DNA from 2 places in the Streptomyces sp. B8-7 genome. Region 2 is predicted to be linked to the other one. Evidence: predicted binding sites of a transcription regulator. Region 2 holds the regulator's gene; the other holds the start of a gene.
The links. The regulator HspR, encoded in region 2, represses chaperone genes until heat shock. The targets are predictions, from matches to a motif close to TTGAGNNNNNNNNNCTCAA.

Region 1: lon (endopeptidase La) is a predicted target of HspR. The motif match lies at 4,232-4,250, and genes of this name have one in related genera.

Annotation. Positions count from the first base shown of each region.
Region 1 is NZ_JBYRRL010000005.1:485,535-499,930, forward strand. Features, by position in the region: gene AC5K6T_RS26345 (multifunctional oxoglutarate decarboxylase/oxoglutarate dehydrogenase thiamine pyrophosphate-binding subunit/dihydrolipoyllysine-residue succinyltransferase subunit) at 1-609, opposite strand, end outside; gene AC5K6T_RS26350 (HAMP domain-containing sensor histidine kinase) at 891-2,000, opposite strand; gene AC5K6T_RS26355 (response regulator transcription factor) at 1,997-2,740, opposite strand; gene AC5K6T_RS26360 (spermine/spermidine synthase domain-containing protein) at 2,854-3,579, opposite strand; gene lon (endopeptidase La) at 4,273-6,705, shown strand; gene AC5K6T_RS26370 (MarR family winged helix-turn-helix transcriptional regulator) at 7,012-7,503, shown strand; gene AC5K6T_RS26375 (hypothetical protein) at 7,541-8,329, opposite strand; gene AC5K6T_RS26380 (sensor histidine kinase) at 8,712-11,786, shown strand; gene AC5K6T_RS26385 (roadblock/LC7 domain-containing protein) at 11,783-12,286, shown strand; gene AC5K6T_RS26390 (DUF742 domain-containing protein) at 12,283-12,732, shown strand; gene AC5K6T_RS26395 (GTP-binding protein) at 12,713-13,357, shown strand; gene AC5K6T_RS26400 (styrene monooxygenase/indole monooxygenase family protein) at 13,541-14,396, shown strand, end outside.
Region 2 is NZ_JBYRRL010000004.1:455,838-470,233, reverse strand. Features, by position in the region: gene AC5K6T_RS21975 (heterodisulfide reductase-related iron-sulfur binding cluster) at 1-789, opposite strand, end outside; partial or broken gene AC5K6T_RS21970 (MraY family glycosyltransferase) at 1,106-2,089, shown strand; gene dnaK (molecular chaperone DnaK) at 2,739-4,592, shown strand; gene grpE (nucleotide exchange factor GrpE) at 4,589-5,248, shown strand; gene dnaJ (molecular chaperone DnaJ) at 5,294-6,466, shown strand; gene AC5K6T_RS21950 (heat shock protein transcriptional repressor HspR) at 6,472-6,924, shown strand; gene AC5K6T_RS21945 (sugar ABC transporter substrate-binding protein) at 7,508-8,614, shown strand; gene AC5K6T_RS21940 (helix-turn-helix transcriptional regulator) at 8,548-9,336, opposite strand; gene AC5K6T_RS21935 (helix-turn-helix transcriptional regulator) at 9,664-10,704, shown strand; gene AC5K6T_RS21930 (helix-turn-helix transcriptional regulator) at 10,667-11,662, opposite strand; partial or broken gene AC5K6T_RS21925 (helix-turn-helix transcriptional regulator) at 11,659-12,501, opposite strand; gene AC5K6T_RS21920 (helix-turn-helix transcriptional regulator) at 13,183-14,160, opposite strand.

The DNA of each region.
Region 1 (14,396 bases), on a different contig from region 2:
GAAGGAGATCTTCCCGCCGCGGGCCCGCTTCAGATGGTTGTTGATCACGATGCGGTTGTCGAACAGCAGCTTCACCGGGACGGCGCGCACCGAGGTGGCGGTCGGCATCTCCAGCGAGGCGTCCATGTTCTTGGCGACGGCGCCGGACGGGCCGCGCAGCGTCACGAACTCCGGACCGGCCGGGGCTCCGGCCGCCGGGGCGGCGGCGGGCTGTGCGGCGGCCGGCTTCGCCGGGGCCGCCTTCGCCGGGGCCGCGGCGGGCCTGGCCGGGGCTGCGGGCGCCGCGGCGGCGCCCGCGGGCTTCGCCGGGGCCGCGGCGGGCGCGGCGGCGGGTGCCTGGGCGGCGGCAGGAGCCGGAGCGGTCTCCGCGGCCCCCGCGGCCGCGGTACCCGCCGGAGCCTGGGACGCGGCGCCCCCGGGCTTGTAGTCGGCGAAGAAGTCCCACCAGGCGCGGTCGACCGAGTTCGGGTCCTGGAGGTACTGCTGATAGATCTCGTCGACGAGCCACTCGTTGGGACCGAACGCGGCCGCGGGGTTCTTGCCCGCGTGGTCGGTTCCCGCCCGGAGGGTGGAGGAGCTCGATGAGTTACTGGGGGACTGTGGCGACACGGCGGCAACCGCCCTCTTCCGCTTCACAAGGTGATGGACAGCGGGAATAAAGGCTACGCCTCCCGGAGCGGGAAGGTCAGGCCAGCCCCGTCCATCGTCGCGTAAGTCACATCGGAGACGGTGTTTCGGTGCCGTGAATGGCGGGAAACAAGCGTGGTTCCGGTCGGCTGGAGATGCGTCGATGCAGGTCCGTCGCCTGACCGGCGCGGACCTGTGCCTGATCACACGTGTCCGTCAGCGGGGACGCGCGTGGATCTTGGGACTCCGGTTCGAACCCTACGTCAACTTCCCGCGCTCGGGATCCCCGGAAGCATGACCAGGATCCGGCAACCCCGATCGGATTCGGCCACTCCGATCCGGCCGCCGTGCAGATCCACCGCCCAGCGCGCGATCGCCAGCCCCAGCCCCGTACCGCCGTCGCTGCCCGGACCGTGCGGCCGGCGCACCGCGCCCCGGTTGAACCGCTCGAAGACCCGGTGCCACTCCGACCTCGGGATGCCCGGACCCTCGTCCAGCACCTCCAGCTCCAGCGACTCCGGATACGCTCCCCGCCGCGCCCTGACCGTCACCCGTCCGTGCGGCGGGCTGTGCTTGACCGCGTTGTCGATCAGGTTCGCCACCACCTGGTGGATCCGCTCCGGATCCGCGTGCGCGGTCAGCTCCGGCGGCGACACGTCCAGATGCAGATGCACGTCCGTGCGCGAGTGGCTGCCCGACCCCGAGGCCACGCCCCCGCGCGCGGAGGCCACCATGCCGGCCTCCTTCAGCACCCCCGACAGGTACGGCCACACCTCGAAACGCCGCGTCTTCAGCGGCACCACACCGTTGTCCAGGCGCGACAGGTCCAGCAGCGTCTCCACCAGCCGGCCCAGCCGCTCCGTCTGGCGCAGCGCCGTCCGCATCGTCTCCGGGTCCGCCTGCGTGACCCCGTCGACGATGTTCTCCAGCACCGCCCGCAGGCCCGCGATCGGCGTCCGCAGCTCGTGCGAGACGTTCGCCACCAGCTCCTTGCGCTGCCGGTCCTGGGTCTCCAGCTCGTCGGCCATCACATTGATGGTCTGCGCCAGGTCGCCCAGCTCGTCCCGCCGGTTCTCCCGCACCCGGCGGGTGTAGTCGCCGTACGAGATCGACCGCGCGACCAGGTTCATCTCGTCCAGCGGGGCCGTCAGCGAGTGCGCCACGAACTGCGTGATCAGCAAGGTCGCGATCATCGAGAAGACCGTGATGAAGCGCAGCTCCGTCTTCGTGTGCACCGCGATCACCGACAGCCCCGTCGTGATCAGCACCGAGATGACGACCAGCGCGCCCAGCTTCGTCTTGATCGAGAACGGGCGTACGCCGCCCCAGGGGTCCCCGGGGCCTCTCCGCGCGGCCGGCCGCCCCCCGCTCACGACGCCGGCGTCTCCAGCGCGTAGCCCACACCGTGGACCGTACGGATCCGCTCGGCGCCGATCTTCCGCCGCAGCGCCTTGATGTGGCTGTCCACCGTCCGCGTCCCCGACGCGTCCGCCCAGTCCCACACCTCCGCCAGCAGCTGCTCCCGCGACAGCACCGCCCGCGGCGTGTTCGCCAGGCACACCAGCAGGTCGAACTCCGTCGGCGTCAGATGCACGTCGTCACCGCGCACCCGCACCCTGCGCTGGGCGTGGTCGATCTCCAGCTCGCCCAGCCGCAGAATGCCGCTCCTCGGGGTCGCCGCGGCCAGCGTCGCCCGCTCCACCCGGCGCAGCAGCACGTGCACCCGCGCCGCCAGCTCCCGCATCGAGAACGGCTTCGTCATGTAGTCGTCCGCGCCGACGCCCAGCCCGACCAGCATGTCCGTCTCGTCGTCACGTGCCGTGAGCATCAGCACCGGCACCGGGCGCTGCGCCTGGACCCGGCGGCAGACCTCCAGGCCGTCGAAGCCCGGCAGCATGATGTCGAGGATCAGCAGGTCCGGCTGCCAGGCCTCCGCCGTGTCGACCGCGGACGGTCCGTCGCCCGCGGTTTGCACGAGGAACCCCTCCGCGCGCAGGCGGGCCGCGATGGCGTCGACGATCGTCGCGTCGTCCTCGACCACCAGCACTCTGCGCTGAGCGCCCTGCGAGGCCGTGGCCGTGCCGTTGTTGTGCGAGGTGTGTGTCTGCTCCATCGCCCGCCCCTGAAGTGTGCTTTCCGGAATCCGTGGGGTGATCCCATGTCTGCGATTGACGCTTGAATGATCGGCGTCAGGGTTGCAGCGTACGGGGAGTCACCAAGGCTTTGCTATCCAGGCCGGACGCCGAGGTGGACGACGTCCGGAACGCCCCGGGCAACCGGGATCTCTTCGGTACGCACATGCCGGAATCCGGCATTCCGCAAGGTTTCCTCGAAAGCCCCCGAAGGCCGGGCCGACCAGACGGCCAGTACGCCGTCCGGCGTCAACACCCGTGCGCAGCCTGTCAGTCCGGTGATCGAGTACAGGGTCGCGTTGCCCTCCGTCACCGTCCAGCCGGGGCCGTTGTCGACGTCCAGGCAGAGCGCGTCGTACCGCGCGGACGTCTCGCGCAGGTGCGTGACCAGGTCCGCCTCGACCACCTCGGTGCGCGGGTCCCGCAGGGCCTGCTCGGACACGGACGCGAGGGGGCCCCGGCGGTGCCAGTCGATGACGGCGCGCTCCCGCTCGACCACGGTGATGCGGCCCCAGCGGGGGTTCGCCGCGGCGTGTGCGAGCGAGAAGCCCACGCCCAGGCCGCCCAGCAGCACGTGCGGTGCCGGGCGGGGGGTGAGGGCGGCCAGCGCGGCGTCCACGAGACGGCGCTCCGAGCGGCCGTCGGAGGTGTCCATCAGGAAGCAGCCGTTGACGATGATCTGGAGCAAACTCCCGTGGCGGCGCAGGACGGTCTCGCCGTGGGGGCCCTCGCGGCGGTCGAGCACCTGGGGCTCCGGCTCGGGGCCGGGGCCGGCTCCGGAGCCGGGTGGGGCGTGGAAGGCGTCGTGGGTCGGGGGCATCGGGCCATCGTGGCAGCTTCCTGACGGAACGGCTGCCTGATTTGCCGGGCGGCGGGGGTGAACAACCGGGGTGCGGGGAACTGGAGTTCACCCGGGTGGGGTGGCGGGGCGGGGGATCCGGGCAGCCCCGCGCCGCGGTGGTGGTCCCGGCGGGCGGCCGGGTGCGGGTGTGCCGGGAGGTCCGCGCGGTTGGCCGCGCCCCCTTTCGGGGGGCCTGCGGGGCGGTGTGCCGGCACGGCGCTCGTGCCTGCGTGGGGGACCGGCCTCGGTGGGTGGGCGCGGGTGCGCTGCGGTCCTCGCGCGGTTCCGCGCGCCCTGCGGCGGTGCGCGGTTCCGCGCGCCCCTGTGGCGGCCTGCCGGCGGCGGGTGGGTGCGGGTGTGCCGCGGCCCCCGCGCTTCTCGTGGGGCGGGGCCGCCCGGGGTGTCCGGGGGTGTCCGTCCTCGGGCCGGCGGTGGGGTGGGCCGGGGCGCGGGAGGGGGTGTCGCCGGCTGCTGCGGGCCCCGGCACGTCCCCTCGCCGCCGTGGCGGGCTCCCCGTCCGTCCGGGCGGTGGTCCCGGCCGTCGGGCCGTGGAGGACCTCCCGGTCGGGTGGCCGCACGGTGATCGCTGAGAGCGAACGGGCTCCGGGGAACATTGCGGGGAAGCTCTGCATTGAGTCGGTGTAGCTCAACTTGACTGCCGAAGGGGAGATCATGGCTGCTGAGTCCACGGCGTTCACACCGTCCGCTCTGCCTGTGCTGCCGCTCGACGACGAGGTCGTGCTGCCCGGGATGGTGGTACCGCTGGACCTCAACGACACGGACGTACGGGCCGCGGTGGAGGCCGCCCAGGCCGCCGCCCGCAGCGAGTCCGGCAAGCCCCGGGTGCTGCTCGTGCCGCGGATCGACGGCACGTACGCGGGCACCGGTGTGCTCGGCACCGTGGAGCAGGTCGGCCGCCTCGCCGACGGCGACCCGGGCGCGCTCATCCGCGGCCGCGCCCGGGTGAGGATCGGCGCCGGTACGACCGGGCCCGGCCGGGCGCTCTGGGTCGAGGGGACCCGTGTCGCCGAGGAGGTGCCCGAACCGCTGCCCGGCGGTGTCGCCGAGCTCGTCACCGAGTACAAGGCGCTGGCCACGGCCTGGCTGAAGAAGCGGGGTGCCTGGCAGGTCGTCGACCGTGTGCAGGCCATCGACGACGTCGCCGCGCTGGCCGACAACTCCGGATACTCGCCCTTCCTCACCACCGAGCAGAAACTCGAACTGCTGGAGACCGCCGACCCGGTCGCCCGGCTGAGGCTGGCCGCCCGCCAGCTCCGCGACCACCTCGCCGAGCAGGAGGTCGCCGAGACCATCGCCAAGGACGTCCAGGAGGGCGTCGACAAGCAGCAGCGCGAGTTCCTGCTGCGCCGCCAGCTGGAGGCCGTCCGCAAGGAACTGCGCGAGCTGAACGGGGAGAGCGGTACCGACCCCGCCGAGGAGTCCGACGACTACCGTGCCCGCGTCGAGGCCGCCGACCTGCCCGGGAAGGTCCGCGAGGCGGCCCTGAAGGAGGTCGACAAGCTGGAGCGGTCCAGCGACCAGTCGCCCGAGGGGGCCTGGATCCGCACCTGGCTCGACACGGTCCTGGAACTGCCGTGGAACGTCCGCACCGAGGACGCCTACGACATCCGCGGTGCCCAGGCCGTCCTCGACGCCGAGCACGCCGGCCTGGACGACGTGAAGGAGCGCATCACCGAGTACCTGGCCGTGCGCAAGCGGCGTACGGACCGGGGCCTGGGCGTCGTCGGCGGGCGGCGCGGCGGTGCCGTGCTCGCCCTCGTCGGGCCGCCCGGTGTCGGCAAGACCTCGCTCGGCGAGTCCGTCGCCCGCGCCATGGGCCGCAGGTTCGTCCGCGTCGCCCTCGGCGGCGTGCGCGACGAGGCCGAGATCCGCGGCCACCGGCGCACCTACGTCGGCGCGCTGCCGGGCCGGATCGTACGTGCCGTCAAGGAGGCCGGCTCGATGAACCCGGTCGTCCTGCTCGACGAGATCGACAAGGTCGGGTCCGACTTCCGCGGCGATCCCGCCGCGGCCCTGCTGGAGGTGCTCGACCCCGCCCAGAACCACACGTTCCGGGACCACTACCTGGAGGTGGAACTGGACCTGTCCGACGTCGTCTTCCTGGCCACGGCCAATGTCCTGGAAGCCATCCCCGAGGCCCTGCTGGACCGGATGGAGCTGGTCCGCCTCGACGGCTACACCGAGGACGAGAAGGTCGTCATCGCCCGCGACCACCTCCTGCCGCGCCAGCTGGAGCGGGCCGGTCTCGGCGAGGGCGAGGTCACGCTCGACGAGAGCGCGCTGCGCAGGCTGGCCGGCGAGTACACGCGCGAGGCGGGCGTGCGCAACCTGGAGCGGTCCGTGGCCCGCCTGCTCCGCAAGATCGCCGCACAGCACGAGCTGGGCGAGCGGGAGCTGCCCTGCACCGTCCGGGACGAGGACCTGCGCGCCCTGATCGGGCGTCCCCACCACGTGCCCGAGTCCGCCCAGGACCCGGCCGAGCGCCGCACCGCCGTGCCCGGCGTGGCCACCGGGCTCGCCGTCACCGGCGCGGGCGGGGACGTGCTGTTCGTCGAGGCCTCCCTGGCCGACCCGGAGACGGGCGCGTCCGGGCTCACCCTGACCGGCCAGCTCGGCGACGTCATGAAGGAGTCGGCGCAGATCGCCCTGTCCTTCCTCCGCTCCCACGGCGCCGAACTGGAACTGCCCGTCGGTGACCTCAAGGACCGCGGCGTGCACATCCACTTCCCTGCGGGCGCGGTCCCCAAGGACGGCCCGAGCGCGGGCATCACCATGACCACGGCCCTCGCCTCGCTGCTGTCCGGCCGACTGGTCCGCACCGACGTGGCGATGACCGGCGAGGTCTCCCTCACCGGCCGGGTGCTGCCCATCGGCGGAGTGAAGCAGAAGCTCCTCGCCGCCCACCGCGCGGGTGTGACCACCGTCGTCATCCCCAAGCGCAACGAGGCCGACCTCGACGACGTCCCGGCCGAGGTGCTCGACAGGCTCGACGTGCACGCCGTGACCGACGTCCGTCAGGTCCTGGAGCTGGCGCTCGCCCCGGCCGCCGGCCACGCGACGCCCGAGGTTCCCGCGGCGGCGTGACGGACGCCCGCGGGAGCAGGGCGAGGGCCCGGGTTCCGTGAGGGAGACCCGGGCCCTCGCCGCGGCCGGGTGCGGCCCGGCCCCTCGCCGCACCCGGCCGCGGCACCCCGTGGAACCGGCCGGGGCCGCAGGCCTCCGGCAGGCGGTGAGCGGCGGTGCGCACAAGCGCCGCACGCAGCCCCCGCCCGGGGACGGCCCTGCGCATGACGCGGCCGGCCCGGCCCTGCGAAATACTGAGCGAGCCGCGGCGATGTCCCGCCGTGGCGGAAACCTTCAGGACCGCGGAACCGAAGCAGGGGTGCTGACGTGCACGAGCACGCGAACGGCGGCGCACAGCCGGGCGAATCCGACACGTCGCCCCGTGGTGTGGACCAGGAGTTCCTGGCCCTGGAGCGCGAGCTGACGGTGTTCCTGCGCCGGGCCCGCGCCAACCAGGGCGAGATGGCCCGCGAGGTCCACCCCGACCTGGAGTCCTCCGCGTACGGCCTGCTCGTGCGCCTCGACGAGAGCGGAGCCCAGCGCGCCACCGACCTCGCCGCCTACGTCGGCGTCGGCAAGGCCACCATGTCCCGGCAGCTGCGGGCCCTGGAGGAGCTGGGCCTCGTCGCCCGCGAACCCGACCCCCTCGACGGCCGCGCCTGGCTCGTCCACCTCACCGGCGAGGGCCGCTCCCGCGTCGGCCGCGTCCGCGACGCCCGCCGCGCCCGCTACGTCAGCAAGCTCGCCCACTGGGACCGCCACGAGGTCGCCGAACTCGCCCGGCTGCTCCAGCAGCTCAACCGCGGCATGGAGCGGTAGGCGACCGCCTCCGCGCGGTGCCGGAGCGGGCCGGGGCTCACAGGTCCGCGAACACCACCGTCGCGTCGTCGTGGGTCTTGCTGCGGCCCAGAAAGGCCCGCCGCTCCGCGTCCGCCCCCTCCAGCTCGCGCACCCGCTCCACCAGGGCCCGTGCGCCGTCCTTGCGCAGGCGGCCGAGCAGGTCCGCCCAGTCGCCCTCGCGAAACGTCTCCGCCCAGCGGGCCGCCCCGTCCGTCAGCGCGGCCAGGGCCCGGACCCCGGCGAGCGGCACGCTGCCCGTCACAGCGCGTGAGGCCACCGCGGGGTCGGCGGCCGCCGTGAAGAATCCGCCCTCCTTGTTGCGGGCCCTGGCGTCGGCGACCTCGTCCGAGACCAGCAGTCCGCGCGGCAGGCGGTCGAGCCGGTCGTCCAGCACCGGGGTGACCGCGCCGTCGGGCGACTCCAGCAGCAGCGCCGAGTCCGAGAGCACCAGATACTCCAGCGTCCTCGCGTCCCAGCGGGCCAGGACCACCGTGGCCTGAGGTGTGCGGGGGTGAGAAAGGTCACAGGTTTGCGCATGGGCCCCGGCGGTACGGGCGATGGCCCGCGCGAGCACCCCGGTGAGCGGAACATCCGTGCGGGAAACGGTCAGTTCGGTCAGCGCGCCACCCAGCCGCGCCACGTACCAGGGGACGGAATGCAGACACCCGGTGTCGCCCTTCGGCGGCGTCACCCCGTCCAGCACCACCACCGAACCGCCCTTGCCGCAGACGGGTGTGCCGACGCCGGCGAAGTCCTCGTTGGGGCGGGCCGGGTCGCCGGGTTCCGAGACAACTTCCGTTCGCATCCGGCCAGTCTGCACGACCCCTTCACGTCCTTCGCCGAAGGCCCCCATGCACACCGGGGCCGGCGCACCGGCGCGGGCCGGGCGCCGGGTTTGGACCGGATTATCGCACTCCGACGACCCGTGGCGGCGAATCCTGCCAAAGCCCGCCGTCCACGTCCAACCGGCCCGCCGCGCACCCCTGTCGGACCGGCCGGGGGAACTTGCCCGCCAACTCCCTCCCGATGTTCACTCCTTCGGGTGGCGGGTCTGGTGATGCGCGACCACTGCCCACCGGCACTGGGAGGGTCTGGTAGCCGTAACCCGGTGTGTGCGCACCAGTTGCACCGATGGACGGAGCGTCACCCGGGCCCATGAGTACACGAGTACAGGAATGCGAGCACCGGTGCAGAAGACGCGGCCTCGGCGCACAGGCAGGCAGACGGCTCCCGACGAGGGCCCGCAGCAGCAGCCCGGCAGCCCGGTCGGCAAGGGGCGGCCCACCCATGTACGCAACCGGCTGATCGTCGCCGTGGCCGTCGTCGCGGCCGCGGTCGCCGCGGCGGGTGCCCCCTCCGTGCTCGCCGCCTCGACGCAGCTGAAGGACACCCAGGACCTGGTGACCCTGGCCGAGCAGACCAGGGAAGCACTCACCCTCGCCCACTCGCTCGCCGACGAACGCGACGAGGTCACCTCCTTCGTCGCCGCCGGACGCCCGGGGGACAAGGCGCCCTCGCAGGAGCGCGGCGCCCGGGTCGACCGCCAGGTCGAGGAACTGCGCGCCGACCCCGGCACCCCGGTCGCCCTGCGGGAGGACCTCGACGGCATAGCGGGGCTGCGCAGAGCGGCGCTCACCGGCAAGAGCAGTGCTCTCGAAACGCACGAGACGTACTCCGCCGCCATCGCCGAGCTGCACCGCCTCGCCGAGGACCTCGCCGAGCAGCTTCCGCCCCGGGCCGGCTCCGGCGCCTACGGCCTCGCCGAACTCGACGCCGCCGTCCAGCAGGCCGCCTCCACGCGCGGCCTGCTGCTCGCCGCGCTCGACGTGCCGCGCACCACGCGGACCGTGACCGACCCCTTCACCGGCCTGCCCGTCGAGACGACCGAGACCTCCGACGCCGACGCCGAGCAGCGCGACGCCCTGACCGCCGCCGCCCAGCAGGCCCGGCTCCGCTCGGACGCCGCCCTCGCCGACTTCCGCGACACCGGCACCGGCAAGGCCCGCACCTCCTACGACTCCACCGTCACCGGCCCCGAGGTGAACGCCGCCGAGAAGTACCTCGCCGCCCTCACCGACGCGCCCACCCTCACCGAGGACGAACTCGGCACCAGCCGCGAGAAGCTGGACGCCGCCCTGTCCGCCCGGATCGAGACCATGCGCGGCGTGGAGTCCGCCCTCTACAACCAGCGCGTCCGCGACCTCGCCCAGCTCCGCGACGACGACGTCACCGCACTGGAGATCCGCTTCGCGGTCCTGGGCGCCCTGGTGCTGCTCACCGTCGGTGTCGCCACCGCGCTGGCCCGCACCCTCACCCGCCCCCTCGCGGTGCTCCGCCTGGGCTCCCAGCGCCTCGCCGAGGCGGCGGAGCCGGCCGCCGAGGAGCCGGTGAGGTTCACCGGCCGCAACGACGAGTTCGCCCAGGTCGTCCGCTCCGTCAACACCCTGCACGCGCAGGCCGTGGCGCTGCACGAGCGCCTCGCCACCCTGGAGGCCGACCGCCGGCACCTCGTCGGCGAGCGGCAGAGGATGGCCGACGCCCGCGAGGAACTGCGCACCGAGCTGGCGGGTTCCGCGGCGGAACTGGAGCGGCTGCGCACCAGCATCGGCTCCACCTTCGTCAGTCTCGCCCTGCGCACCCTCGGCCTCGTCGAGCGGCAACTCTCCGTCATCGAAGGGCTGGAGGAGCGCGAGCAGGACCCCGAACGGCTCGCCACCCTGTTCAAGCTGGACCACTTCGCCACCGTCATGCGGCGGCACAGCGAGAACCTTCTCGTCCTCGCCGGCACCGAGCACGTCCAGCAGAGCGCGCACCCCGTCCCGCTCGTCGACGTGGTCCGCGCCGCGGTCAGCGAGATCGAGCGCTACGAACGTGTCCGCATCGCCGCGCTGCCCCCGCACGCGCACGTGGCGGGCTTCGCCGCGGACGACCTCAGCCACCTGCTGGCCGAACTCATGGAGAACGCCACCTCGTTCTCCCCGCCCGACCTGCCCGTCGAGGTCTCCGCCTGGCTGCTGGAGAACGGCGAGGTGATGCTCTCCGTCCAGGACGAGGGCATCGGCATGGCCGGCGAGCGCCTGACCCGGCTCAACTCCCGCCTCGCCGACTTCGACCCGGACACCCCCTACGACCAGGAGGGCGAGGACGGTCTGGGCCTCGGCCTGTACGTCGTCGCCCGCCTCGCCCACCGGCACGGCGCACGGGTGCAGCTGCGCGAGCAGAAGCAGGGCGGGATCGCCGCCGTGGTCGTCGTCCCGACGGCACTGCTCGCCGCCGCGCCCCAGGCCGCCGTCCCGGCCGGCGACCCCGCGTCCGGCGGCAGTCTCTCCTTCTCGCTGCCGGGCGCCGACGCCGAGGCCAACTCCAACCTCCTGCCGGGCCGTCCGGCCGACGGCACCGACCCGCTGGTCCGCGCCGCGGAGCAGGCCGTACGGGAGTCGGGCGCACCGGAGCAGGCCGTACGGGAGTCGGGCGCACCGGAGCAGGCCGCACGGGAGTCGGGCGTACCGCAGCAGGCCGTGCGGGAGCAGGCCGTGCGGGAGCCGGGCGCACCGGAGCAGGCCGCACACGAGGCGGCCGCCCGGTCCGGACCCGCCGTACCGGGGCAGGGCGCGGGGGAGCCCGGCCTGCCCGGTGCCGGCGTTCCCGGGACTGCCTCATCCGGTGCTGCCTCATCCGATGCTGCCGCACCGGCCGCCGCGGCACCCGGCGGGGCCGTCTCCGGGTCCGCCGTACCGCCGTACACGCAGGGCTTCGTCCAGGTGCCGCCGCCGCGGGACTCCGTTGAGTCCGCCCCCCGGTCCGAGACCCTCTCCGAGACGACCATGGAGCTGCTGCTCCCGGACCCGGCGCCGCAGGAGCCCGCCGAGCACGGCCGGGTGCCCGACGGCGCGGCGTCCGGCCATCCGGTGCCCGACGGCCCGGTGCCCGCCGGCCCGCCGTCCGACCGCCCGGTGCCCGTCGGCCCGCCGTCCGACGACCAGGACGAGCGGCTCACCGACAAGGGCCTCCCCAAGCGCACCCCGAAGATCACCGCTCCGGCCCAGGCCCCGCGCCGGCGCGAGGCGTCCGTGGACGCCGAGGCACTGCGCCGCAGGCTGGGCGGCTTCCGCCGGGGGGCGGAGGCCGGCCACCGCGAGGTGGCGGCGGAGCTCGCCGAGCACACCGCGCGCACCCGCACGCCTGCCGCAGGACCCGCACGAGAAGCACATGCACCAGCCGATGAATCCACGGGGGGCACAGCCGAGGAGGCAAGCAGTTGACCGCGCCCAGTACCTTCGGTCTGAGCAGTGAGGCACGCAATCTGCACTGGCTGCTGACCAACCTGGTCGAGGAGGTGCCCGGCCTCCTCTCCGTCGCCGTGGTCTCCTCCGACGGCCTGCTGCTCCTCTCCTCCGACCCGGGGAGGATCGAGGCCGCCCGCGAGGCGTCCGAGGGCCGGCCGGCCGGCCCTCGCGGCTCCTCCGCCGACCTGGCCACCGTCGTCTCCGGGATCGGCAGCCTGACCGTGGGCGCCGCCCGCCTGCTGGAGTTCGGCGGCGTCCGGCACACCATGGTCGCGATGGAGGAGGGCAGCCTGTTCGTGATGTCCATCAGCGACGGCTCCCTGCTCGGTGTGCACGGCTCCGCGGACTGCGACATGAGCGTGGTGGCGTACCACATGGCGCTCTTCGTCGGCCGGGCCGGCCATGTGCTGACCCCCGAACTCCGCAGCGAACTGCGCCGGTCCCTGGAGACCGAGACCGCGGGGAGCGACCGATGACCGACGCCGCGCGCAAACGCCTCCCGGTGCGCGGCGGCGACCGCAAACCGGCCCGGGTCCGCCCCTACTCGCTCACCGGCGGCCGCACCCGCTTCGGCCATGTGCTCCTGGTGGAGACGTTCGTCGCCAGCACGGCCGCCCTGGAAGGGCCCCAGGAGCGCCGGGAGCTGGCCGGGAGCGCCGCCCCCGTGCTGGGCGGCGGCCCCGCCCCGAGCAGCCGGGTCATGCCGGAGATGCGCGCCATCGTCGAACTGTGCCGCCGGATGCGCACGGTGGCCGAGATCGCCGCGCTGCTGAAGATGCCGCTCGGTGTCGTCCGCGTGCTGCTGAGCGACCTGGCGGACCAGGGAAAGATCCGCGTGTACGGCACCGGCACCGGCCACGGCACCGGCCGGCCGGACCGGGCACTGCTCGAAAGGGTGCTGAGTGGACTCCGTCGTCTCTGACGCCGCCTCCTCCTTGGGCGTCACCCCGCTCGTCGAAGCCGACGAGGACCTGAAGGCCTGGCAGACGGACCGCACCCGTGCGCCCATCGCCACGAAGATAGTGGTGGCCGGCGGCTTCGGCGTCGGCAAGACCACCCTCGTCTCCGCCGTCTCGGAGATCACGCCCCTGCAGACGGAGGCGCTGATGACCGAGGCGAGCGAGGACACCGACGACCTCACCGCCACCCCGGGCAAGCTCACCACCACCGTGGCGATGGACTTCGGCCGCATCACCCTCGACGACGACCTGGTGCTCTACCTGTTCGGCACGCCCGGCCAGCAGCGGTTCTGGTTCATGTGGGACGACCTGGTGCGCGGCGCGATCGGCGCCGTCGTGCTGGCCGACACGCGCCGGCTGAAGGACTGCTTCCCCGTTCTCGACTACTTCGAGAGCTGCGGCATGCCCTACGTCGTCGCCGTCAACCACTTCGACGGCACCGAGCGGTTCGAACCGGAGGACGTCCGGGAGGCGCTCACCGTCCCCGCGCACGTCCCCGTGATGATCATGGACGCCCGGCGCAGGGTCTCGGCGATCGAGACCCTTCTGGCCCTGGTGGGCCACGCCCTCGACGAAACGCCCGAGTAGCCCCGAGCAGCCCCGAGCAGCCCCGGGCGGGCAGCCCGGAGCACCCCGGAGCACCCCGGGAGCGGCCTCCCGGGCGGCCTGCGGACCCCTTCCCGGGCAGCCCGGAGGGCAGCCCCCGGACGGCAGGCCCGGACAACCGCCTTCGGCCCCCCGAGAAGTCCCTCTCCTAGGAGCAGCACCCGCATGCGGAAGATACTCGTCGTCGGAGCCGGCCAGTCCGGTCTCCAGCTCGCCCTCGGCCTCCAGTCGCACGGGTACGAGGTCACCCTGATGTCCAACCGGACCGCGGACGAGATCCGCTCCGGCCGGGTCATGTCGACCCAGTGCATGTTCCACACGGCGCTCCAGCACGAGCGCGACCTGAAGCTGAACTTCTGGGAGTCCCAGGCTCCGAGGATCGAGGGTCTCGGCGTGTCCGTCGCCGGCCCCGAGGCGCAGCGCGCGGTGGACTGGGTCGGCCGGCTCGACGGCTACGCCCAGTCCGTGGACCAGCGGCTGAAGATGGCCGGCTGGATGGACGCCTTCGCCCAGCGCGGCGGCCAGCTCGTCATCCACGGCGCGGCCGTCTCCGACCTGGACTACTTCGCCCGCGCCTACGACCTCGTCCTGGTCTCCGCGGGCAAGGGCGAACTGGTCGGGATGTTCGGCCGGGACGCCTCGCGCTCCCCGTACGCCGAGCCGCAGCGGGCCCTCGCGGTCGCCTACGTGCACGGGCTCGGACCGCGCCCGGAACACCCCGACTTCGACGCGGTGCGCTGCAACCTCGTCCCCGGCGTGGGCGAACTGTTCGTGATGCCCACCCTCACCACCTCCGGACGGGCCGACATCCTGTTCTGGGAGGGCGTGCCCGGCGGCCCGGTGGACGTCTTCCAGGGCGTCAAGGACCCCAGGGAGCACCTCTCGCTGACCCTGGAGCTGATGGAGAGGTTCCTGCCCTGGGAGTACGCGCGCGCGACCGGGGTCGAACTGACCGACGCCGGCGGCACCCTCGCCGGGCGCTACGCGCCGACCGTGCGCAACCCGATCGGGCGGCTGCCCG
Region 2 (14,396 bases):
CAGCAGCGCACCCAACGCCGTACCACCCGCCGCATCCCGCTTGAACCAGATGTTCGGGAAGCCCAGGAAACGGTGCCAGGCGACGCCCATGTCGGTCTTCAGGGAGACCGTGATCATCCAGATGAAGGAGGTGGCGATCTTCAGCCCGGCGAAGAAGTAGGTGAGGTTCTGGAGGGTGGAGAGGTCCATGCCCTCCAGCCAGGAGACCACCGGGTACGAGAGGAAGAAGGAGGCCTCGTAGCCCTCCACGTGGTGCATCGCACCCTCGAGGGCGTGCAGCATGAAGATGCAGACACCGACGATGAGGATGACCGTCTCGACGAAGTACGCCTGGCCGGTGTTGGAGCCCGCGAAGCGGGACTTGCGGCCCGGCCTGTCGGGGCGGGACAGCTGCCGGACGGCGATCAGGACCAGGATGCCGAGCACCGTCATGGTGCCGATGAACTCGACGAAGACGTTGTACGGGGCCCAGTCGCCGATGACCGGGAGGATCCAGTCGGCCTGGAAGAGCTGACCGGTGGCGTTCACGATGGTCAGCAGCAGCGTGTAGAAGCCGATCGCCACGAACCAGTGCGCGAAGCCCACGATGCCCCAGCGGTTCATCCGCGTGTGGCCGAGGAACTCCTTGACCACGGTGACGGTGCGCGCCACCGGGTCGTTGGTCCGGGACCCGGCGGGCAGCGGCTGGCCGAGCATCATGAAGCGGACGATCTGCAGGACGGCCCGGCCGAACAGCGCGAAACCGACGGCCATGAGGACCATCGACACGATGATCGCGGCGAGTTGCATGGGGACTCCTCGAACCGGCGAGGGGTTCTTCGTTGAGATGGCTAACCGAGATTACTAAGCGGTAACTTATGCAGTCCGTCTGAGACTACCCGCATCCTTCGCCGCACTGTAGCCAGACGCTCGGTGATCTGCGTCGCTGAGGCGGCCCTCAGTGGTCGCGGCACCTCTTCCGGCGGCCGGATCCGTGCGCACGCCCCGCCCTTCCGCGGCCCGGCCGAGCGCTCCGCGCGGGGTGTCACCGTCCGTCCGTGTCCGGCGGCGCGCCGACTCGACGTAGTTTTCATACCAAATCATGACATTCCTCTAAATTGGCTCCGTGCTCTATGGGATCGCCGCCGCCACCGCCGCCCTGCTCCTCGCCACCCTCCTCGCAGGTCTGCTGCGGGTCCTCGCGCTGCGCCGCGGACTGCTGGACCGCCGCTGCCGGGCCCGGCCGGTACCGCTGCTCGGCGGAGTCGCCGTCGCGCTCGCCACGGTGGCGCTCGCCTCGGTCGGGGAGCTGACCGGGGTCGCCCGCCTGGGGCCCGGGACGGGTGCGCTGCTCGCCGCCGGGGCGGCGGCCGCCCTGCTCGGGCTGGCCGCCGACGTCTGGCGGCTGCGCCCCCGCTTCCTGCTCGCCGGTACGGCGGCCGCGGCCGCGTGCGTCGTGCCGTACGAGGAGACCGGCCTGGCCGGCGGAGCGCTCGCGGTGCTGTGGATCACGGCGGCCGGCGGGGCCTTCCGGGCGCTGGACCACGCCGACGGGCTGGCCGGCCTGGTCGGGGTGGTCACCGCCCTGGGGGTCGGGGTGTGCGCGGCGGTGGAGTTGATGGACGGGCTCGCGGTGCTGTTGTGCGTGCTGGCGGCGGCCCTGGCCGGGTTCCTGATGCAGGGGCGCCGGCCCGCCCGGATCTCCCTCGGTGCGTGCGGGTCGCTGTTCACCGGGTTCCTGCTGGCGGGCGCGGCCGTGCTCACGTGCGCGGGGCGCGATGTGACGGCCTCCGCCGGGGTGCTGTTCCCGCTGAGCGCCGTGGCGGCGGCGGACGCGGTGCTGGTGCTGGCGTCGCGGCGGCTGGCCGGGCGTCCGCTGCTGCGCGGCGGGCCGGACCATCTGGCGCACCGGCTGCGGCGACTCGGGTTCGCCCCGCGCGGGGTGACCGCGGTGGTCGGGGGCGGGGCCGCGGCGGCGGTGCTCGTGGGCGTGCTGGTGCACGCCGGGGTGCTGCGGCCGGCGGCGGCGCTGTGGGTGGGAGGGGTGGCCCTCGCGGTGGTCCTCGCACTGCTGCGGCGCACGCCGCGACGGCCGGCGTCGCGATCCGTGCCCCCGTCGTCGCGGTCGTCGTGGCGATCGCCATGGTCGCCGTCGCGGTCGCCATGGTCGCCGTCGTCGTCGCGGTTGCCGTCGCGGTCGCCGTCGACGGCGCTGTCGCGGTCGACGGTGCTGCCGCGACCGCCGTCGCGGCCCCCGTCGCCCCACTCGTCACCTTCGCGACCGACGCCTCCGCCGGAGTCGCTGCCGTCGCCGTCGCCGTCGCCCCGGCCGACTCCGCCGGCGCCGCGGATCGCCCGGATCACCCGGATCACCCGGATGGCGCGGATGGCGCGGATGGCGCGGATGGCGCGATCCGGGCTGGCCGGACTGGCCGGGCTGGCCGGGCTGGCCGGGCGATCCGGCAGGGCCTCGCGGACCGCACGGACCGCACGGACCGCACGGACCGCACGGACGGCGCGGATCGCGCGGATCCCCGGGCCGTCCGCAGCGGCCGGAGGGTCGTCCGTGAGGGGCGCGGTCCCGGAGTGCGGTGACGGGGTGCCGATGCCGGCCGGGGAGGCATCCGTGCAGGTCAGCGGGCCCTTGCGTGCAAGGAACGGATAAGACTTGAGTCGCTTCGGCTCAGGTCTGTTGACCCCGCGCCGGGTGTGGTGCACACTTGAGTCCGTTCCACTCAAGTCAGCTGGAGGAATCAACCATGGCACGTGCGGTCGGCATCGACCTGGGCACGACTAACTCCGTCGTCAGCGTTCTGGAGGGCGGCGAGCCCACCGTCATCACCAACGCCGAGGGTGCCCGGACCACGCCGTCCGTCGTCGCCTTCGCGAAGAACGGCGAGGTGCTGGTCGGTGAGGTCGCCAAGCGTCAGGCGGTGACCAACGTGGACCGGACCATCCGTTCCGTGAAGCGTCACATGGGCACCGACTGGAAGATCCAGCTCGACGGCAAGGACTTCAACCCGCAGCAGATCTCCGCGTTCATCCTGCAGAAGCTGAAGCGGGACGCGGAGTCCTACCTGGGCGAGAAGGTGACCGACGCGGTCATCACCGTCCCGGCGTACTTCAACGACTCCGAGCGCCAGGCGACGAAGGAGGCCGGCGAGATCGCCGGTCTGAACGTCCTGCGCATCGTCAACGAGCCGACCGCCGCCGCGCTGGCGTACGGCCTCGACAAGGACGACCAGACGATTCTCGTCTTCGACCTCGGCGGCGGCACCTTCGACGTGTCCCTGCTGGAGATCGGTGACGGCGTCGTCGAGGTGAAGGCCACCAACGGCGACAACCACCTCGGTGGTGACGACTGGGACCAGCGGGTCGTCGACTACCTGGTCAAGCAGTTCCAGTCCGGTCACGGCGTGGACCTCAGCAAGGACAAGATGGCCCTGCAGCGCCTCCGCGAGGCCGCCGAGAAGGCCAAGATCGAGCTGTCCTCGTCCACCGAGACCTCGATCAACCTGCCCTACATCACCGCCTCCGCCGAGGGCCCCCTGCACCTCGACGAGAAGCTGACCCGCGCCCAGTTCCAGCAGCTGACCGCGGACCTGCTGGAGCGCTGCAAGACCCCGTTCTTCAACGTCATGAAGGACGCCGGCGTCAGCATCGACGAGATCGACCACGTCGTCCTCGTCGGCGGCTCCACCCGGATGCCCGCCGTCGCCGAGCTCGTGAAGGAGCTGACCGGCGGCAAGGAGGCCAACAAGGGTGTGAACCCGGACGAGGTCGTCGCCATCGGCGCCTCGCTCCAGGCCGGTGTCCTCAAGGGCGAGGTCAAGGACGTCCTGCTGCTCGACGTCACCCCGCTGTCCCTCGGCATCGAGACCAAGGGCGGCATCATGACCAAGCTCATCGAGCGCAACACGACCATCCCGACCAAGCGGTCGGAGATCTTCACGACGGCCGAGGACAACCAGCCGTCCGTGCAGATCCAGGTCTACCAGGGCGAGCGCGAGATCGCGGCCTACAACAAGAAGCTCGGCATGTTCGAGCTGACCGGTCTGCCGCCGGCGCCGCGCGGCGTCCCGCAGATCGAGGTCTCCTTCGACATCGACGCCAACGGCATCATGCACGTGACCGCCAAGGACCTGGGCACGGGCAAGGAGCAGAAGATGACCGTCACCGGCGGCTCCTCGCTGCCGAAGGACGAGGTCGACCGCATGCGCCAGGAGGCCGAGAAGTACGCGGAGGAGGACCACGCCCGCCGCGAGGCCGCCGAGTCCCGCAACCAGGGCGAGCAGCTCGTCTACCAGACGGAGAAGTTCCTCAAGGACAACGAGGACAAGGTCCCCGGCGAGATCCGGACCGAGGTCGAGTCGGCCGTCGCCGAGCTGAAGGAGAAGCTCAAGGGCGAGGACACCGCCGAGATCCGCTCCGCCACGGAGAAGGTCGCCGCGGTCTCCCAGAAGCTGGGCCAGGCCATGTACGCCGACGCCCAGGCCGGGCAGGCCGCGGCGGGCGGTGCCGCCGGCGGTGCCGAGGCCGGTGACGCCCGGGCCGACGACGACGTCGTCGACGCCGAGATCATCGACGACGAGCGCAAGGACGGTGCCGCGTGACGGAGGAGACCCCGGGCTTCGAGGAGAAGCCCGACGTCCCCTCCGGCGCCACCTCCGACGACGCCGAGCCGAAGGCCGACTCCTCCCGGGCGGAGGGGGCGGCCCCGGCCGGGGACGCAAGCGCAGACGCGGGTCTGGTGGCCCAGCTGGACCAGGTGCGCACCGCGCTCGGCGAGCGCACCGCCGACCTCCAGCGCCTCCAGGCCGAGTACCAGAACTACCGCCGCCGCGTCGAGCGCGACCGGATCGCGGTCAAGGAGATCGCCATCGCGAACCTCCTGACCGAGCTCCTGCCCGTGCTCGACGACATCGGGCGGGCGCGGGAGCACGGCGAACTCGTCGGCGGCTTCAAGTCCGTCGGGGAGTCGCTGGAGACCGTGGCCGCGAAGATGGGCCTGCAGCAGTTCGGCAAGGAGGGCGAGCCCTTCGACCCGACGATCCACGAAGCCCTGATGCACTCCTACGCGCCGGACGTCACCGAGACGACCTGCGTCGCGATCCTCCAGCCGGGGTATCGCATCGGCGAGCGCACCATCCGCCCCGCGCGGGTGGCCGTCGCCGAACCGCAGCCGGGCGCGCAGACCGTCAAGGCCGACTCGCCCGAGGAGGGCGCGGCGGCACCCGACGACCAGGACAACGGCCCTGAGGAGGGCTGACGTAGACACCGGACTAGACACCGGACGGAAGGAGGGACGTCGGGGATGAGCACCAAGGACTTCATCGAGAAGGACTACTACAAGGTCCTCGGCGTCCCCAAGGACGCCACCGAGGCCGAGATCAAGAAGGCGTACCGGAAGCTCGCCCGCGAGTACCACCCGGACGCCAACAAGGGCAACGTCAAGGCCGAGGAGCGCTTCAAGGAGATCTCCGAGGCCAACGACATCCTCGGCGACGCCAAGAAGCGCAAGGAGTACGACGAGGCCCGCGCCCTGTTCGGCAACGGCGGCTTCCGCCCCGGGCCGGGTGCGGGCGGCGGCTCGTTCAACTTCGACCTGGGCGACCTCCTCGGCGGAGGCGGCGCCCAGGGCGGCGGCGGCTTCGGCGGCGGCTTCGGTGACGTTCTCGGGGGCCTGTTCAACCGGGGCGGTGCCACCGGCACCCGCACCCAGCCCAAACGCGGCCAGGACATCGAGTCCGAGGTCACGCTCAGTTTCACCGAGGCCATCGAGGGCGCGACGGTCCCGTTGCGGATGTCCTCCCAGGCCCCGTGCAAGGCCTGTTCCGGCACCGGCGACAAGAACGGCACCCCCCGGGTGTGCCCGACCTGCGTCGGCACCGGGCAGGTGGCCCGCGGCTCCGGCGGGGGCTTCTCGCTCACCGACCCGTGCCCGGACTGCAAGGGGCGCGGCCTGATCGCCGAGAACCCCTGCGACGTCTGCCGGGGCAGCGGCCGGGCCAAGTCCTCGCGCACCATGCAGGTCCGCATCCCCGCCGGGGTCCTGGACGGGCAGCGGATCCGGCTGCGCGGCAAGGGAGCGCCCGGCGAGCGCGGCGGACCGGCGGGCGACCTGTACGTCGTCGTGCACGTCGGCGAGCACCCGGTGTTCGGCCGCAAGGGCGACAACCTGACGGTGACCGTGCCGGTGACGTTCACCGAGGCCGCGCTCGGCGGCGAGGTGCGGGTGCCCACCCTGGGCGGCCCCGCCGTCACCCTCAAGCTGCCGGCGGGCACCCCCAACGGCCGCACGATGCGCGCCCGCGGCAAGGGAGCGGTCCGCAAGGACGGCTCCCGCGGTGATCTGCTGATCACGGTCGAGGTGAGTGTTCCGGCGGAGCTGTCGGGGAAGGCTCGTGACGCGCTGGAGTCGTATCGCGAGGCGACCGCGGGCGAGGACCCGCGGGCGGAGCTGTTCGAGGCCGCGAAGGGAGCATGAGCCTGATGGACGGGCGTCGACGCAACCCGTATGAACTGACCGAGGAGACCCCGGTCTACGTCATCTCGGTGGCGGCCCAGCTCTCCGGCCTGCACCCGCAGACGCTGCGCCAGTACGACCGCCTCGGCCTGGTCTCCCCGGACCGCGCGGCCGGGCGCGGCCGGCGCTACTCGGCCCGCGACATCGAACTGCTCCGCCAGGTGCAGCAGTTGTCGCAGGACGAGGGCATCAACCTGGCCGGCATCAAGCGCATCATCGAGCTGGAGAACCAGGTCGCCGCGCTCCGGTCCCGGGTCGCGGAACTGGAGGCGGCCCTCGACGGGGCCGCGGCGACCATGCGTCAGCGCGAAGCCGCCGTCCACGCCTCCTACCGGCGCGACCTGGTGCCGTACCAGGAGGTGCAGCAGACCAGCGCCCTGGTGGTCTGGCGGCCCAAGCGCCAGCAGCAGGGCGACTGACACCCGCCCGCGCACCGGCGCGGCACAGCGACACGGCCGAGGGGCCCGGAGGCCGAGAGACCTCCGGGCCCCTCGGCACATCCGCACGCCCCGCCCCGGCCCGGCGCGGGTGCGGGTGCCCACGGGCGGCGGGCGCGGCGCGCAGGGGAGAGCGCGGCGGACGCTGGGCCGGCCCCGATCCCGTGGGCCCGCGCGGTCGCCCGGCTTCGCAACCGGCGCCCCTTTCACCTCACTTCGGCGGAATGCCGTATTGGTCACCGACTGACCCGTACGGCCCCGGGCGCACGCCGGGCAGGCCGGAAGTCGTCGGTGCGAGGGCGTCGCGAGGGTGCTGCGAGCGCCGCCGCCGGGTCTCATATCGCTGCGGAAGCGGAGGACTTGGCCCCTTTCCGCGAGCGGGGACCGGTGAAAGGGCGCAGGGTCTGCGGGGATTCCGCGGTGTCCTGGCGCAGGGCACGGAAGGCGATGTTGTCATCTCGTTAAGTGATACGTCTTGACGGTGACCGGCGCCGAAGCGTTGCATTTTCAGTCACCTGGGCGTGGTTTTCGCCCATGCCCGCAACGCACTGAAGTGAGCCCCTGAATGCGTCGTATCGCCATGTCCGCGGCCGCGTCCGCGCTGACCCTCTCGCTCGCCGGCTGCGGCGTGCTCAACGCGACCGGGGAAAGCGGCGAAGCGAGCCCCACCAAGGGCAGCGACATCAAGGTGGGGCTGCTTCTGCCGGAGAAGGTCAACTCGCGGTACGAGAAGTTCGACTACCCGATCATCAAGGACAAGGTCGCCGATCTCACCGGCGGTAAGGGCCAAGTGGTCTATGCCAATGCCGAGCAGGATGCCGACAAACAGGAGGGCCAGCTCAAGAAAATGATCGCCGACGGTGTCGACGTCGTTCTGCTGGACGCCGTCGACTCGCACGCGATCGCCGGTGCCGTGCAGCGCGCCAAGGACGCCGGAGTCCCGGTCATCGCCTACGACCGCCTGGCCGAGGGCCCGATCGACGCGTACATCTCCTTCGACAACGAGCTGGTCGGCGAGGTCCAGGCGCGCACCCTGCTGGACGCGCTGGGCCCGGACGTCGACTCCGCCGACAAGATCGTCATGATGAACGGCTCGCCGACCGACCCCAACGCCAAGCAGTTCAAGAACGGCGCCCTGTCGGAGCTGAACGGCAAGGTGACGGTCGCCAAGACCTACGACACCAAGGACTGGGACCCCAAGAACGCCACGGCCAACATGACCGAGGCGATCGGCGAGATCGGTGCGGGCAACATCGTGGCCGTCTACTCGGCCAACGACGCCATGGCCGGCGGCATCATCCAGGCGCTGCAGGCGGCGGGTGTCACCGAGCTGCCGCCCATCACCGGGCAGGACGCGGAGCTCGACGCCGTGCAGCGGATCGTCACCGGCGACCAGTTCATGAGCGTGTACAAGTCCTACCCGGCCGAGGCCGAGGCCGCCGCCGAGATGGCGGTCGCCCGGGTCCAGGGCCGCGACATCCAGTTCGACGCGCTCACCCGCGACAAGGTCGACAGCCCCACCCAGCAGGACATCCCGGCCCAGCTGGTCGGCGTGGTCGCGCTGACCCGGGCCAACATCGCCGACACCGTCGTCGAGGACGGCATCTACCAGCTGTCGGAGATCTGCACGGCCGAGTTCAAGGCCGCCTGCGACGCCATCGGCCTCAAGTAGCCCGGACCGGGGACCGCGCGGGAGCCCGGACCGGGGACCGTGCGGGGGCCAGGACCGGGGACCGTACGGGGGCCAGGGGCCGGCCGGACCCGGGCCCGCCACAGCACGTGGGCGGCCTGGATCCGGTTGCGCACCATCAGTTTGGTGTAGATCGCGCGGACGTGGTCCTTGACGGTGTGGCCGCTGATGCCGAGCCGGGCGGCCACCGCCGCGTTGGACGCGCCCTCGCCGAGCAGTTCCAGGATCTCCCGTTCGCGGACGCTGAGCACGTCCAGCAGCCGGCGCGCCTCGGCCGCCTCCTCGGCCGGCCGGCCCGGCTGCACGAACGGCTCCACCACATAGCCGGCGGCACCCGGCGCGAGCGCGAGGCTCCCCGCGGCGGCGGCCCGTACCGCCCAGGTCAGATGCGCCGCCGTGTCGGCGCGCAGCAGCACACCGCGCACGCCCTGCCGCAGCAGCAGACGCGTCGCGTGCTCCGACAGCCGGCCCAGCACCACGATCCGCGCCGGTCCGGGCGCCGGGTCGGCCCGCAGCGCGCCCAGCGCGTCCTCGGGGCCGCCGTGCCCGGACACCAGCACCTGCGGGCGCAGCGCGCGCACCAGATGCGCGGCCTGGTCGGGGCGGCCCTCGCCGGCCACCCGCACCCCGCGGTCCCCGTCCAGGGCGCGGCGCAGCTGGGAGCGCTCCGGCGGCGTACGGCCGAGGATGCCCACGCGTATCACGTTCGCTGTTCCTCTCCGTTCGGACTCTGCCGGGGTCTGGGGCCCGCCGGGGCGCTCCCGTGGGCGTCCTCGGCGGGGCCGGGCGGGTGGCGCGGAGACGGCGGCGGCATCCCGGGCGGCGGGTGGTTCCGGCGCGCCCAGGATGCCCAGGGCGTCAACACCGCCGCTACCTTCAGCTTGTTGCACGCGGGTGTTCATGGGGCCGGTGGAAAGCGGTGGATACCGGTTGTTTCCCGGGCCGATCGCGAGGGGAGCCGTGTTGCGGGAGCCGGTCCGGGCCGCGCATAGTTGCGCTGCGAGACGCGGGAGTCGGGGGTGGGACGGGCGATGGCCGGGCACGCGACGGAGGAGCACCCGCACGGTGCCGACCGGCTGTGTGCTGCCGGGGACCGCGTGTACTCCCGGGCCGTACGGCGCGGCCGGGTGCCCCGTTCCGACGCCGAGCAGGTGCCCTGTCTGCTGGACCTGGCCCTGCTGCACCCGGACCCCGACGACATGGACTGGCTGGTGCCGACCGCGCCCCAGGAGGTCATGACGCGGCTGCTGCGCGGGGTCTACGACGAGGTCAGCGCGAGCCAGCGCCGGGTGGGCGCGGCGGTGGCCGCCGCCGAGCGGTACGCCGGGCTGGGCGGCGGCAAGCGGCGCTCCGGTCCCGGGGAGGGCGCCGCGCTGCGGGTCCTGGACGGGCCGGCCCGTATCCAGGCGGCCCTGGACCAGGCGACCGACGCCTGCACGGGCGAGGTCCTCACGGTGCAGCCGGGCGGCATCCGGCGCGAGCACGAGCTGACCGAGGGCCTGCACCGGGCGCTCGCCCTGCGTGCGCGGGGGGTGCGCATGCGCGACCTGTACAACCACGTCGCCCGGCACGGGCAGGGGCTGCTGCACTATCTGGAGCTCATGGGCGACGCCGTGGAGGCGCGCACGCTCGACGAGGTCGTCGACCGGCTGATCCTGTTCGACCGCACGGTGGCGTTCATCCCGGCCAACCCGGAGCGGACGGTGGCGCTGGAGCTGCGCCACCCCGGTCTGGTGGCCTACCTCGCGACGGTGTTCGAACGGCTGTGGCGGGCGGCGGTGCCGCTGACGACCGCCATTCCCGAGCCCGGCATCGAGGGGGTCTCGCACCGGGAGCAGTCGATCGCGGCGCTGCTCGCGGAGGGGCACCAGGACGCGGTGATCGCCGAGCGGCTGGGGATCAGTGTGCGGACCTGCCGGGCGCACATCGCGCGGCTGGCGGAGACGCTGGGCGCGGCCAGCCGTACGCAGCTGGGCGTGCGGATCGCGCAGGCGGGCCTGGACGGGGCGCCGCCGGACGCGGCGCCGGCCGGGCTCACGCTTCCCGATCCAGGATCGCCGAGCGTGCGATGAGGTAGCCGAGCTGGGCGCGGCTGTCGCTGCCGAGGGTGGCGGCGAGTTTGGCGATGTGGACGCGGGCGGTGCGGACGTTCATGCCCAGCCGGTCGGCGATGACGGCGTCGGTGTGGCCCTCCACGAGCAGGGCGGCGATGGCCCGCTGCCGTGGTGTGACGCCGTCGAGGGTGGGCTGCTGGACGGCCTGCGGGTACATGGGCGTGGCCAGCCGCCACAGGCGGTCGAAGGCGGTGGCGAGGTACTCCACGAGGGCGGGTACGCGGACCTCCAGGGCGAGGCTGCCGTCCCGGTCGCCGGGGACGAAGGCGACGGTGCGGTCGACCACGATGAGCCGGTCGGTGATCTCGTCGAGGGTGCGGGCCTCGGCGTCGCCGCGCAGCTGCTCGTAGCGGGCGGCGACGAGCGGCAGATGGCGCTGGGTGTGCTGGTAGAGCGTGCGGATGCGCAGCCCGCGGTCGAGCAGGGCCTGGTCCCGGTCGAGGGCGACGGCCTGCGCCCGTTCTCCGCGGCTGCCGCCGCTGCGGTTGCTGTTCGGCTGCACGCACAGCACCTCGGCGGTGGCCTCCTCCATCGCCTCGGAGATGGCCCGGTTGATCCGTTCGGTGCCGCTGAGCACGGTGACGGCCGGCAGTTCCTCCGGCTCCGCGGCGGGCCCGTCCAGGCGCATCAGCGGGGCGAAGGCCTCGGCGAGGCGGGTCTCGCGGTTCCGCTGGTCGGCGATGGCCTGTGCGGAGCTGTGCAGCAGGCGGTGCAGGGCGAGGGCGGGGGCGACCGGTTCGAGGCGGGCGGGGTCGGTGACGGTCGGCTGGAGCAGCCCGTGGTCGAGGAGGCAGGGCGCGCCGCGGAGGTCCGCGGCGGTCACGCCCCCGTCGCGCAGGGCGCGTTCGTAGAGCCGGGTCGCGGCAGGGCACAACGCGTCGGCGCTGTGGTCGGGGTGCGGCGGCGGGGCGCTCACTCGTGTGCTCCCTCCTGGTCGAGGATGCCGGACCGCGCGATGAGGTAGCCGAGTTGGGCGCGGCTGTCGCTGCCGAGGGTGGCGGCGAGCTTGGCGATGTGGACGCGGGCGGTGCGGACGTTCATGCCGAGGCGGTTGGCTATCACGGTGTCGGTGTGCCCTTCGACCAGGAGCGCGGCGATGGCGCGCTGGCGGGCGGTGATGCCGTCGAGGACGGGCTGGTGGACGGTCTGCGGGTGCATGGGCGTGGCGAGCCGCCAGAGCCGGTCGAAGGCGGTGGCGAGATGGTCGACCAGGGCGGGGACGCGGACTTCCAGGGCGAGGCTGCGGTCGGGGCTGGCGGGCAGGAAGGCGACGGTGCGGTCGACGAGGACGAGGCGTTCGGGGATCTCGTCGAGGGTGCGGGCCTGGGCGTCGCCGCGGAGCTGTTCGTAGCGGGCGGCGATGAGGGAGCGGTAGCGGCCGGTGTGCTGGTAGAGGGCGCGGATCCGGCCGCCGCGGTCGAGGAAGTCCTGGTCGCGGCCGAGGGCGACGGCGGAGTAGGCGGCGAGGAGCTGCCCGCTGTGCGGCTGCACCGACAGCAGTTCCTCCGCGGCGGTACTCAGCGCCTCGGTGATCGACTGGTTGATCAGGGCCTTGCCGCTGAGCAGCCGGATGCCGGGCGGGACGGATCCGGACCGGCCGTCGATGCGCATGAGCGGGGCGAACGCCTCGGCCAGGTGCGCCTGCCGGTGCCGCTGTTCGGCGACGGCCCGCGCGGTGGCGCTCAGCAGCCGGTGCAGCGCGAGGGCGGGCGCGACGGGTTCGAGGCGCTCGGTGGGGCCGGGTCGGCCGGGGTGGCCCTGACGGCCGGGATGGCCGGGGTGGCCGGGGTGGCTCTGACGGCCGGGGTAGCTCTGACGGCCGGGCTGGACGTGGTGCCCGTGGTGCCCTTGGGACCCGTGGTGTCCACCATGGGATGCATGGGTCGCATGGGTCACTTGGGACCCATGCGGCTCGTGCGACCCGTGCGACTCGTGGTGCCCGTGGCGGGCCGTGCGGCCGGGGGCGTCGAGGAGGGTGCCGCCTTCGCCGCCTTCGCCGCCGTCGCCGGGTCCGTCGGGTCCGTCGGGTCCGCCGGGTCCGTCGGGTCCGTCGGGTCCGTCGGTGTCGCGGCCGCCGGGTCCGCCGACTTCGTCCGGGCCGCCGGGCTCACCGTGCTCGTCCGGGCCGCCGGGCTCACCGTGCTCGTCCGGGCCGCCGGGCTCACCGTGCTCGTCCGGGCCGCCGCGGTCGCCGGGGCCACCGCGGTCGCCGTGGTCGGGGAGGCCGGGGCGGCCGCCGCCGGCGGGCAGGCCGTGGCCGCCGCTCCCGGCGCGGCGGAGCAGCCCGAGGTCGAGCAGACAGGGGGCGGCTTCGGCGTCCCGCCCGGTGACCGAACCGTCCCGCAGGGCGCGTGCGTACAGCTCCCGGCCGGGCTCACACAGCTCGTCGGCGTGATGCGGGCGGTGCGGACGGTGGGGGTGCCTCTCGGCCGCCATTCACTGTTCCCGATCCAGGATGCCCGACTGGGCGATGAGGAAGCCGAGTTGTGCGCGGCTTCCGCTGCCGAGGGCGGTGGCCAGCTTGGCGATGTGCGCGCGGCAGGTGCGCACGTTCATGCCGAGGCGGCGGGCGATGGCCTCGTCGACGTGGCCCTCCACGAGGAGTTTGGCGATGGAGTACTGGATGTCGGTGATGCCGTCGGGGTCGGTCTCGTAGGGAGTGCCGGCGCGCAGGGGGACGGCGCGGCCCCACATGAACTCGAAGACCTTGATGAGGTAGCGGACCAGTCCGGGGTGGCGCAGTTCCAGGGCGATCTGCCGGTCGTCGCTGATCGGGATGAAGGCCACGGCCTCGTCGCAGATGATGAGCCGCTCGACGAGTTCGTCGATGGTGCGGTACTCCACCTTGGCAGTGGCGAACTGGTCGACGTACGCCAGGCGTTCCGGACTGTAGCGGGCGGTGTGCTGGTAAAGGGTGCGGATCCGGACGCCGCGCTCGATGAGCGGACGGTCGCGCTCCAGGCCCTCGATGAGGCGGCGTTCGGGGCGGTGGCCGCTCGGCTGGACCGTCAGCATCTCGTTCTGGCACTGGGTGGTGGCCAGCGTGAGCGCGGCGTTGATGCGGTCCAGGCCCTCCAGGACGGTCATGGAGTCGGTCGGGGCGGTGGCCTGGGCGCTGAGGGCCATGAAGGGCTCGAAGACCTCGGCGAGGTCGATGGAGAGCCGGCGGCGGTCGGTTATCTCCTGCTCGATGGGGTGGAGACGCTGGGCGAGAGCGACGGCGGGCGGCACAGGACGCAGCCAGGTGGGGTCGTCGGGGTCGGGATGGAGCAGCGCGAACTCCATCAGGCAGGGGGTGTTCTCGACGTCCTCGCGGGCGATGCGGCCCGTTCTCAGTGCGTCCGCGTAGAGTCGGCCACCTTCGTCACACAGTTCGGTCACAGCATGGGGATGTGTGGCCTTAGTCCGATTCATGCTGAAATCTCCACCCCCCAGGCTCCTGAACATGCAGGAACATGATGCACCGATTGTGTGGCCATGACGTGCCTGAATGAGCCATCGTCTTATCCGACGGGGGAAGAGGGGACCTTCAAGTGAGGACGAAGCCGACTATGCGTAAGAGAATGCTTCGCTCGGTGCTTGTCGCCGCCTTCTCCGCCGTTGTGGCCTTCGGAACGCTGGGGGCCCTCACGGGGGCGGAGAGCGACGTT